DNA from 2 places in the Paracoccus marcusii genome. Region 1 is predicted to be linked to the other one. Evidence: riboswitches for the same ligand, from Rfam matches in the RefSeq annotation. Region 1 holds a riboswitch; the other holds the start of a gene.

Region 1 (5,646 bases):
ATTCGCCATCCTGACCGTCAACTATGCCCGCGGGCACAAGGGAGCCCGCTGATGGAGATCTTCGGTTCGCTGCAATCCCTGGGGATCGAGGCCGGGACGGGCCTTCTGTTCGCGCTGCTGCTGCTTTTGCTGCTGACGGGCATCCCGCTGGCCTTCGTGACGCTGCTGGTCACGCTGATCTTTGCCCTGGGGTGGTTCGGCCCGAACGTCGTGCCGCTGATCACCAGCCGCGTCTATACCTTCGTGTCCAGCTTCGTCTTCGTTTCGGTGCCGATGTTCGTGCTGATGGCCGCGATCCTGGACCGCAGCGGCATCGCCCGCGACCTGTTCGAGGCGATGCGCCTGGTCGGCGGCCGCATCCGCGGCGGCGTGGCGGTCCAGACGATCTTCGTGGCCGTCATCCTGGCCGCCATGTCCGGCATCATCGGAGGAGAGGTCGTGCTGCTGGGCCTGATCGCGCTGCCCCAGATGCTGGCCCAGGGCTATGACCGCAAGCTGGCCATCGGGGTCGTCTGCGCGGGCGGCAGCCTGGGGACCATGGTGCCGCCCTCGATCGTGCTGATCATCTATGGCCTGACCGCGAACGTCTCGATCGGCGACCTGTTCACGGCCGCCTTCGTGCCGGGCTTCATGCTGGCGCTGCTCTATGTGGCCTATGTGCTGATCCGTGCCTGGCTGACGCCGGGCGACGTGCCCCCGGCCGTCACCGCCCGCGTCCCGCGGGACGAAAAGCTGCGCCTGCTCAAGGGCCTGTTCCTGCCGATCCTGGTCGTGATCATGGTGCTGGGCTCCATCTATGGCGGCATCGCATCCGTGACCGAGGCCAGCGCCGTGGGCGTGGCGGGCGTGCTGATCTCGACCGTGATCCGCGGCGAATTCACCTGGGGCCTGCTGCGCGGCGCGGCCATGCAGACGCTGCAGACGGTCGGCATGATCGTCTGGATCGGCATCGGCGCATCCGCCCTGGTGGGCGTCTTCAACCTGATGGGCGGCATCAACTTCGTGTCGGAACTGATCACCGGCATCAGCGACAACCCGACGATCATCATCCTGTTCATGATGGCGATCCTGTTCGTGCTGGGCATGTTCCTGGACTGGGTCGGCATCGCGCTGCTGACCATGCCGATCTTCGTGCCGATCATCGTCAGCCTGGGATACGACCCCGTCTGGTTCGGCGTGCTGTTCGCGATGAACATGCAGGTCAGCTTCCTGTCGCCGCCCTTCGGGCCCGCCGCCTTCTACCTGAAGTCGGTGACCCCGCCGGACATCTCGCTGGGAGAAATCTTCCGCGCCCTGCTGCCCTTCATAGGGTTGCAGATCCTGGCGGTGGGCCTGCTGATCCTGTTCCCGGCCCTGGCGATCTACTGATCGCCTGCCGTGGATCGGGGGGCATGCCGGATGCGGCGTGCCCCCTTTTCGTTCGGGGACGGGAATGTTGCACCGGCAGGCGAATTGACGGACAATCGGGGTCCGTCACCCAAGGCTGACCCACCATGCATGACCCCGAACCCGTCCCCCGCCCGGACCTGTTCACGAACAAGGACCATGACGCCTGGCTGGAGCAGTTCCTGTTCCTGCGATACACCCTTCACATGCCGGCCGAACGCATCGCCCAGATTGACTATGGTCTTGACCCCGACCATCCCGACGCCCCAATCGCAGGCCTGTTCTGGGGCAGCCAGATCGAGCGGGACTATCCCCGGCTGGACCTTCGCCACCTGTGGCGAAAGAGGCCCGGCAAGATTTGAAGCCCTCCGGTGTCAGGCGCCGGATCGCCCTGCATCCGACCCCCCATCCATGCCTGGCAGGAAGGACTGCGACCAACTCCTTCCCCCGCAGGGCGCCAGCGCGTTCGACCTGCGGCGCACCGGTCGCCGGGATCAGGCTGGCATAAGCTGCGGGTGTCGCAGTGCGTCGGCCGTGGCGGCCGGGTCGGCTGCGGGCTGCTTGCCGCGGCGGTTGACTTTGTCCCCACCCGGCGGCATTTCCGTCCGTGATGGTTCCCGTGCCGGCCAAGGCCCCGGCAGGGTGAAAAGGGAACGTGGTGAGGTGTAGCCATCAGGCGCCGAATCCGCGACTGCCCCCGCAACTGTAAGCGGTAGCCGACCCCATGATGCCACTGGCGCCCCCTGCGCCGGGAAGGCGGGGAAGGCCGCGATCCGCAAGTCAGGAGACCTGCCATCATGACTTGAACCAACCCGGGCGGGGTGCCCCGGAGAAAGACCGCATGCGCCGATCCACGGCCTTCGTCCGACGCGACCGCGAAGGTGGGTGGGACCCCGGTGACGCCGCTGCGCCTTTTTCAGCCCCGTCCTTCGTTTCATGAAGGACGACCATGACGACCAGAATCTTCCTGACGACCGCGGTGGCGCTGGGCTTGGGCCAGGCGGCCCTTGCCGCGCCGACCGACTATCCGCTGGTGATCGACAATTGTGGGCACCGTGTGACCATCCCCGCGCGTCCCGACAACGTCGTATCGATCGGCCAGTCCACGACCGAGATCCTGTATGCGCTGGGCCAGGCGGACCGGATGGCCGGGACCGCGCTGTGGTTCACCCCGGTGCTGCCCGCCTTTGCAGAGGATGACGCCACGGTGGACCGCATCAGCGACGACACGCCCAGCTTTGAATCGGTGGTGAACCGGCGCCCCGGCTTTGTGCCGACGATGTTCGCCTGGATGATTGGGGACCATGGAGCGGTCGGCACGCGCCGACAGTTCGCCGATCTGGGCATTCCGGCCTATGTCATGCCCACGGACTGCCAGGGCAAGGACAACAGCGTGGGCATGGACGGCACCCGCCTTGCGCCCTTCGAGATCGCGACGCTGTGGGACGGCATCGACCAGATCGCGCGGGTCATGGACGCGCAGGACGCGGGCCGGGCGCTGATCGCCGACCTGCAGGCCCGAGAGGCGGCGGTCGTGGAGCGCGCGCGGGCGATGGACCTGCCGGATGCGTCCGCGGCGGTCTGGTTCTCCTCGGCCGATCTGGCGCTGGACCCCTACATGGCGGGCGGGATGGGCGTCCCGGCCTGGATGATGGACCGCCTTGGCCTGCGCAACGTCGTGACCTCGGACGAGGAATGGCCCGCCGTGGGGTGGGAGACGATCGCCCGTGCCGACCCCTCGGTGCTGGTGATTGCGCGCATGGACCGCCGCCGCTTTCCCGCCGACGATGTCGAGGCAAAGCTGCGCTTTCTGAAAACGGACCCGGTCACGCGCCGGATGACCGCCGTGCGCCGGGATCGCATCGTCATCCTGGACGCCGAGGCGCTGCATCCCGGCATCCGCATGATCGACGGGCTGGAGGCCTTGGCGGCGGGCATGGACGGGCTGTCCGAATGACCGCCGATGTCGGGGTGCCGACCGTCCGCCGCCCCTTGGCCCCGGTCTGGCTGTGGGTGTCGCTGCTGATCGTGGCGGCCCCCCTGGCCGGCACCGCCCTGGGGGAAACGCCGATCCCCCTCTCGACGGTCTGGCAGGCGCTGGCCAACCAGATGCTGGGTGCGGGCTATCCGCTGGACCCGATCGATCAGGGTATCGTCTGGGCTTATCGCCTGCCGCGCGCGCTGGTGGCGGGGGCCTGCGGAGCGGGGCTGGCGATCTCGGGGCTGGTCCTGCAGACGCTGTTGCGCAACGCACTGGCCGACCCCTATCTGCTGGGCATCTCGGCCGGGGCGTCTACGGGGGCCGTGACGGTCGCGGTGGCGGGGATCGGCGCGGGGTTCGTGCCGATGTCGGCGGGCGCTTTGCTGGGCGCGATCGCGGCCTTTGCGCTGGTGGTGGGGTTGGCGCGCCTGTCGGGTGGCGGTCCGGGCGCGCGGGGTGCCGCGCAGATCGTGCTGGCAGGCATCGCCGGGTCGCAGCTGTTCAACGCCCTGACCAGCTTCATCATCGCGCGGTCGGCCAGCGCGGAACAGGCGCGCGGCATCATGTTCTGGCTGCTGGGCAACCTGTCGGGCGTCCGGTGGAACGATGTCGGCCTGTCGGTGGTCGCCGCCGTGACCGTCCTTGGCGCGGCCGCATGGCATATCCGCGCGCTGGACGCCTTTGCCTTCGGCACGGAATCGGCGGCGTCCCTGGGCGTGCCGGTCCGGCGCGTTCAGGCCGTGCTGATCCTGGCGACCGCCATGGCCACGGCGGTCATGGTGTCGGTCACCGGTGCGATCGGTTTTGTCGGGCTGGTCGTCCCGCATGCGGCACGGTTCCTGGTGGGCACGCGCCACGCACGGCTGGTGCCGGTGTCGGCGCTGATCGGCATGGTCTTCCTGATCGCCGCGGACGTGATCGCGCGGATGCTGGTGCCCGGCCAGACCCTGCCCATCGGCGTCGTGACCGCGCTGGTCGGGGCGCCGGCCTTTGCGGTGATCCTGATCCGCGGGCGGTCCGCGTCATGATGCTGACCGCGCGTGATCTGACCCGCCGCCTGCGCGGGCACGCCCTGGTGGCCGGCGTCACCCTGGACATCCGCCCCGCAGAGATGCTGGGCCTGATCGGCCCGAACGGGTCGGGCAAGTCGACGCTGCTGCGGATGCTGGCCGGGCTGGTCCGCCCCGACGGCGGCCAGGTCGCGCTGGATGGCAAGCCGCTGCGCGCGATGCCCGCGCGCCAGGTCGCCCGTCACATCGCCCTGGTCGCCCAAAGCGCCGATACGTCGGACCGCATCACGGTCCGCGACGCCGTGGCCTTGGGGCGCACCCCCTGGCTGGACGCCATGCGGCCCTGGTCCCCGGCGGACGAGGCGCATGTGACGCAGGCGCTGGCGCGGGTCGACCTGGCGCACCTGGCGGGGCGCGACTGGTCGACCCTGTCGGGGGGCGAACGCCAGCGCGCCCATATCGCCCGCGCGCTGGCACAGGCGCCGCGGATCCTGCTGTTGGACGAGCCGACGAACCACCTGGACATCCGTCATCAGCTGGCGATCCTGGATCTGGTGGGCGGCCTGGGCCTGACCACGGTGATCGCCCTGCATGACCTGAACCAGGCGATGCGCTGTGACAGGCTGGCGGTGATGCAGGCCGGTCGGCTGGTGGCCCTGGGCCCGCCAGACCGTATCCTGACCGCGGACCTGCTGGCGCGCGTCTTTCAGGTGCGGGCAAGCACGCTGACCGATCCACAGGACGGCAGCCGCGTGATGCGGTTTCATCCGGTCGTCTGATGCAATGAGAGGGATTGGAGCGGGTGACGGGAATCGAACCCGTGTCTCTAGCTTGGAAGGCTAGGGTCTTACCATTACACAACACCCGCGCGGGGATCGGTATAGTCCGCCCGCGCGGCAGGTTCAAGCGGTCGCGTCACCGTCGTTGCGCAAAGAACCGCCGCAGCAGGTCGCGCGATTCCGGCGCAGCCAGGCCGTCATAGACCTCGGGGCGGTGATGGCACTGCGCGTGCCGGAACACCTGCGCGCCATGGGCGACGCCCCCCATGCGCGGGTCCGACGCGCCGTAATACAGCCGGGCGATCCGCGCGGCCGAGATGGCCGCCGCGCACATCGGGCAGGGCTCCAGCGTGACCCACAGGTCGTGACCGGGCAGGCGTTCGGACCCCAGGGCCGCGCAGGCGGCGCGGATCGCCAGGATCTCGGCATGGGCGGTCGGGTCGGACAGTTCGCGCGTGCGGTTGCCCGCGGCGGCCACCACGCGGCCCTG
Region 2 (5,646 bases), 820 kb from region 1:
CCGTCCGCCAGCTGGCGCGCGCTTTCGGCAAAGGCGCCAAGGTCGCGTTCGGCCTGGAACCCCAGCAGATCGTAGTGGGACAGCCAGTCGAACAGCTGCGCGGGGTTGGGCAGGGCCGCGCAATCGGCCGGACCCGGAAACGGGATGTGCAGGAAATGGCCGATCGGGTTTTCCACCCCCAGGGCGCGCAGTTCGGCGGCCAGCGGGAACAGGTGATAATCCTGCACCCAGATCCGGTCATCGGGGCGCAGGACCGGCAGCAGCATCCGCGCGATGCGCTGGTTCACCCGTGCATATCCATCCAGGTATTCGGGCCGGATGCGCATCAGGTTGGGGCGCCCATGGCACAGCGGCCACAGGATGGAGTTGGAATAGCCCAGATAGTATTCGTCATGCTCTTGCGGGGTCAGGTCAAAGGACAGCCGCTGGAACGCCGCGCCCGGATGGTCCTGCAGGTCGGGCGCGGGATCGTCCGTCACCTCGCCCGAGAAACCCACCCACACCCCGCCGGAACTGCGCAGCGCATCCTCCAGCGCCACCACCAGCCCGCCCGAGGGATCGTCCCCCAGCGGCAGGCGGTTCGAGACGACGATCAGGCGCGGTTCGGTGGACATGGGCATTCCTCAGTTCAGCGATGCGTCAAGCCAGGCGGCCAGCGCGGCAGGGTCGGACAATCGGTGATGCGCGGCGGTGGGACCGTCGCCGATCTTGATGGCAAAGCCGCCGCGGGCCTGCGCCTCGGCCATGGCGGGTTCGTCGGTGGTATCGTCGCCCGCAAAGACTGGCACGCGCCCGGCAAAGGGCTCAAGCGTCATCAGATGCGCCAGCGCGCTGTCCTTGCCGACGCCACCGGGGCGCAGTTCGACCGCCATCTTGGCGGGCTGCAGCACCAGATGCGGGTTCCGGTCGGCCAGATCCTGCATCACCCCCTCGACAAAGGCGCGCAGTTCGGGGGCGTCCCGATAATGCAGTGCGACGCCGTGGGGCTTTTCCTCGACCAGCAGGGCGGGATGGGGCGCGGCGGCGGCATGGGCCGCGGCATGAAGGGGGCCCGCGTCGAAATCGACCCGGTGCAGGTTCTGGATGCGGCCGGGGCGCAGCGACAGTTCGGCGCCGTGGCTGCCCGCCACGATGCCCTCGAACCCGTCCATATGTCCGCGCAGGTCGGCCACGTCGCGCCCCGAGATCAGCGCCACCGCACCCCCCTGCCGCCGGTACAGCGCCGCCAGCCGGTCGCGCAGCGCCTGCGTGACAACGACCGCATCGGGCCGGGGGGCGATGTCGACCAGGCAACCATCGAAATCGAGAAACAGCGCGGCGTCGGGGTCAAGCGGGGGTGGGGTCACGTCAGGCGGGCTCCGGCGATTGGGATATACCAAAGGGAACCCGTAACTCCCCCCGAGGGTTCACCGCCGCGTGAGGTTTTTTGACCGCCGACCCGCGCGCGTCAGTATTCGACCCCGGCCTGCGCCTTGATCCCAGACCGGAACGGATGCTTGACTTGGGTCATCTCGGTCACCAGGTCGGCGGCCTCGATCAGCGCGTCGGGGGCGCCGCGCCCGGTCAGCACCACATGGGTCATGGCGGGCTTTTCCGCCTGCAGAAAGGCCACCACCTCGGCCGCGTCCAGATAACCATAGCGCAGCGCGATGTTGATCTCGTCCAGCAGGACCATGCGGATGGCCGGGTCACGGATCAGGTCCTGCGCACGTGCCCATCCGGCCTGCGCCATGGCGATGTCGCGGGACTTGTCCTGCGTCTCCCAGGTAAAGCCCTCGCCCATGGCGTGGAACTGGCAGATGTCGGTGAAATGCGTGGTCAGCAGCGTGCGTTCGCCCGTGTCCCACGCGCCCTTGATGAACTGCACAACGGCGCAGGGCATCCCGTGCGCGATGGAGCGCATGATCATGCCGAACCCCGATGACGACTTGCCCTTGCCCGGCCCGGTATGGACGATGATCAGGCCCTTTTCGCCGGTCTTGGTCTCCATCATGCGGTCGCGGGCGGCCTTTTTCCTGGCCATCTTGGCGGCGTGGCGGTCCTGATCCTCGGCGGAAATCGGGTCGGTCTGCGTCATCGGGTCGCTCCTTGCGGTTGACAAACGGCGGGTGCGGGGGTTTGGGTGAGGGCGTGTTGGTTCCTGTCTATGACAGGCGAAGAGGGAATGCGACAGGGCCCCGGGTCACCAGACCCGCGACCCCAAGCGCAGCCGCCCCCGCGACCGTGACCGGAGAGGTCGCCCGATCCACTGGCCCCGATTGGGGCTGGGAAGGTGGGACGACCGTCGGGGCATCCGCCCCTGAATCCGCAAGCCGGGAGACCTGCCAGCACCTGACGATGACGGGCGAACGGGGTGTTTCGCGACCGGCAGGTGATGGCCGGATGCCCCGTGCCGCCTCCTCTCGGACGCCCCTTGCCGCAACAAGGAAGGGGCCGCGATGCGCGCCGTTCTGCATGTCTGCACCACCTGTCGCGGCACCGTGCCCGACCCGGTTCCCGATGCCGCATGGACCGATGCCGCAAGGACGGATGCCCTTGGCCCGGACGCGCCGCGCCTTGGCGCCCGGCTGCACGACCTGCTGTCCCGCACCGCCCCCGACGGCGTCGAGATCCGCCCCATCGAATGCCTTTCCGCCTGTTCGCAGGGTTGTTCCGTCGCGCTGTCCGCGCCGGGCAAGTGGTCCTATGTCTATGGCCGCCTGACGCTGGACGACGCCGCCGACATTCTGTCGGGCGCGCGCGCCTATGCCGGGACCGCCGACGGCATCGTGCCGTGGCGCGAACGCCCCGCCGTCTTCCGCAAGCAGAGCCTTGCCCGCATCCCCCCGCATACCCTGTCGCAGGAGTGACCATGATCGACCTTATCAAGACCCCCGTCACCGTGATCACCGGCTTTCTGGGGTCGGGCAAGACGACCCTGGTGCGCCATCTGATGGCCAACCCCCAGGGGCTGCGCCTTGCGGTGATCGTGAACGAATTCGGCACGATGGGTGTCGATGGAGAGATCCTGAAGGGTTGCGCCGACGCCTCCTGCCCGGCCGAGAACATCGTCGCGCTGTCGAACGGCTGCATCTGCTGCACCGTCGCCGACGACTTCATCCCCACGCTGGAGGCGCTGATGGCGCTTCCCGCCCGCCCGGACCACATCCTGATCGAGACGTCCGGGCTGGCGCTGCCCAAGCCCCTGCTCAAGGCCTTCGACTGGCCCGCCATCCGCTCGCGCATCACCGTGGACGGCGTGATCGCCTTGGCCGATGCCGAGGCCGTGGCAGCAGGTCGCTTCGCCCCCGACGTGGCGGCGGTGGACGCGCAGCGCGCGGCCGACCCCAGCCTGGACCACGAGACGCCCCTGTCCGAGGTCTTCGAGGATCAGATCGCCTGCGCCGACGTGATCCTGCTGACCAAGGCCGATCTGGCCGGGCCGGAAGGCGTCGCCGCCGCGCGCGCCGCGATCGAGGCAGAGCTGCCCCGCCCCCTGCCCATCCTGACCGTGACCGAGGGCGCGGTCGATCCGCGCCTGGTCCTGGGCCTGGGCAAGGCCGCCGAGGACGACCTGGACGCCCGCCCCAGCCATCACGACGGCGCCGACGACCACGAGCATGAGGATTTCGACACCGTCGTCATCGAGTTGCCCGAAATCACCGACCCGGCCGATCTGGCCGCCCGCATCGCCCGTCTGGCCGCCGAGCAGAACGTGCTGCGCGTCAAGGGCCATGTCGCCGTCGCGGGCAAGCCCATGCGCCTTCTGGTGCAGGCCGTGGGCTCGCGGGTGCGCCATCAGTACGACCGCCCGTGGGGCCAGACCCCGCGCCGGTCGCGCCTTGTGGTGATCGCGGAGCACGACGACGTGAACCCCGACGCGATCCGCGCCGTGCTGGAGGGTGTCCCCGCCTGATGCATGTCGTCTTCCGCGAACAGGTCGGGCTGGAGCAGTCTGATGTCCCCTTCGATCCCGGTCAGACGCCCGGCGATCTGGTGGTCCTGTCCTTTTCGGACAGCGACCTGGGGGCGTTTGCGGAGGGCTGGCGGCGCGCGGCGGGGGGGCTTCCGCCCACGCGGCTGTGCAACCTGGTGGCACTGCGGCACCCGGTCTCGGTCGACACCTATGTCGAGAACACCCTGTCGGGCGCGCGCGGCATCCTGATCCGGTTGATCGGTGGCGAGGCTTACTGGCCCTATGGCATGGCGTCGGTCCAGGACCTGGCGCGCAGGCGCGGCATCGCGCTGGCCGTGCTGCCGGCCGACGGGCGCGACGATCCGCGGCTGGAGGAGATCTCGACCGTTCCCCCCTCGGTCCTGCGCGTGCTGCGGCGGCATTGCGACCAGGGCGGCGCGGTCGCGGCGCAGGCGGCGCTGGCGCAGATGGCCATCGCATCGGGCCTGCAGGCCGCGCCCGTGCCGGGGGTCAAGACCCTGCCCGCGATGGGCTTTTACGACCCCGACCGGGGGGTGGTCGCCGACCCGGGCCCGGTCGCGGCGCTGGTCACCTTCTATCGCAGCTGGCTGGCGGCGGCGGATGTGGCGCCCATCGATGCGCTGATCCGGGCGCTGCGGGCGCGGGGCATCGCGGCGATGGGCGTCTTTGCCCCGTCGCTCAAGGCGCCGGGCCTGGGCGACTGGCTGGCCGATGCCCTGCCGGGCGGGCCTGCGCTGGTCGTGAACGCGACCGGGTTTTCCGGGGGGAACGCGGGTCCGTTCGACGGCTGGTCCTGCCCGGTGCTCCAGGTGGCCCTGTCCACCAACCGCCGCCGCGACTGGCTGGCGGCCGAACGCGGGCTGTCGCCGTCGGACCTGGCGATGAATGTCGTCCTGCCCGAGGTCGACGGACGCATCTTCGCGGGCCTCATCAGCTTCAAGGCGGTCAGCCCGCGCGACCCGGACCTGCAGTATTCGCGCTTCGTGCACCGGCCCGATGCGCCGATGCTGGCCCGGGCCGTCGACCGCATCGCCTCCTGGCACGCCCTGGCGCAGGGCGTGGGCCGGGTGGCAATGGTGCTCTCCACCTATCCGGGGCGCGATTGGCAACAGGCCCATGCCGTGGGGCTGGACGCGCCGGCATCCGCGCAGGCGGTGGGGGCGATGCTGGGCACGGACCTGCCCGCGCTGCCGGACGGCACGCTGGCTTGGCCGCTGGACGATTACCGCGCGGCGCTGGCCCACCTGCCGCAGGCGCTGCAGGAGGACCTGCACGCGGCCTGGGGGCCACCCGAGACCGATCCCGATTGCCGCGACGGCGCCTTCCACCTGCGTGCCAGCCGGCACGGGCCGGTGATCCTGGCGCTGCAGCCCGAACGCAGCCACCGCGCCGGGCGCGAGGACAGCTATCACGACCTGACGCGCGTGCCGCGCCATGCCTATGTGGCCTTCTATCTGTGGCTGGCGCAGCAGGGCGCGCGGGCGCTGGTCCACATGGGCGCGCATGGCACGCTGGAATGGCTGCCGGGCAAGGCGGTGGCGCTGTCGGGCGATTGCTGGCCTGCGGCGCTGCTGGGGGCGATGCCGGTGATCTATCCCTTCATCGTCAACGATCCGGGCGAAGCCGCGCAGGCGAAACGCCGCATCGGGGCGGTGACGCTCGGCCATATGCCGCCCCCCATGCGGGACGCCGCTCTGCCCCCTGGCATGGCGGGGCTGGAGCGCAGCTTG

What was found. A riboswitch is a leader RNA that binds a small molecule or an ion and turns the genes downstream of it on or off. The one in region 1 is predicted to bind cobalamin.
Region 2: linked by a shared signal. The riboswitch ahead of PRL19_RS05425 (DUF1636 domain-containing protein) and the one ahead of PRL19_RS01420 (ABC transporter substrate-binding protein) in region 1 are both predicted to bind cobalamin.

What each region holds. Positions count from the first base shown of each region.
Region 1 is NZ_CP117466.1:293,152-298,797, reverse strand. Features, by position in the region: gene PRL19_RS01435 (TRAP transporter small permease subunit) at 1-52, shown strand, start outside; gene PRL19_RS01430 (TRAP transporter large permease) at 52-1,368, shown strand; gene PRL19_RS01425 (hypothetical protein) at 1,494-1,748, shown strand; cobalamin riboswitch at 1,981-2,197, shown strand; gene PRL19_RS01420 (ABC transporter substrate-binding protein) at 2,336-3,343, shown strand; gene PRL19_RS01415 (FecCD family ABC transporter permease) at 3,340-4,395, shown strand; gene PRL19_RS01410 (ABC transporter ATP-binding protein) at 4,392-5,156, shown strand; tRNA gene PRL19_RS01405 (tRNA-Gly) at 5,172-5,245, opposite strand; gene PRL19_RS01400 (nucleoside deaminase) at 5,293-5,646, opposite strand, start outside.
Region 2 is NZ_CP117466.1:1,108,850-1,114,495, reverse strand. Features, by position in the region: gene PRL19_RS05440 (alpha,alpha-trehalose-phosphate synthase (UDP-forming)) at 1-614, opposite strand, end outside; gene otsB (trehalose-phosphatase) at 624-1,346, opposite strand; gene cobO (cob(I)yrinic acid a,c-diamide adenosyltransferase) at 1,448-2,077, opposite strand; cobalamin riboswitch at 2,118-2,343, shown strand; gene PRL19_RS05425 (DUF1636 domain-containing protein) at 2,439-2,849, shown strand; gene cobW (cobalamin biosynthesis protein CobW) at 2,852-3,895, shown strand; gene cobN (cobaltochelatase subunit CobN) at 3,895-5,646, shown strand, end outside.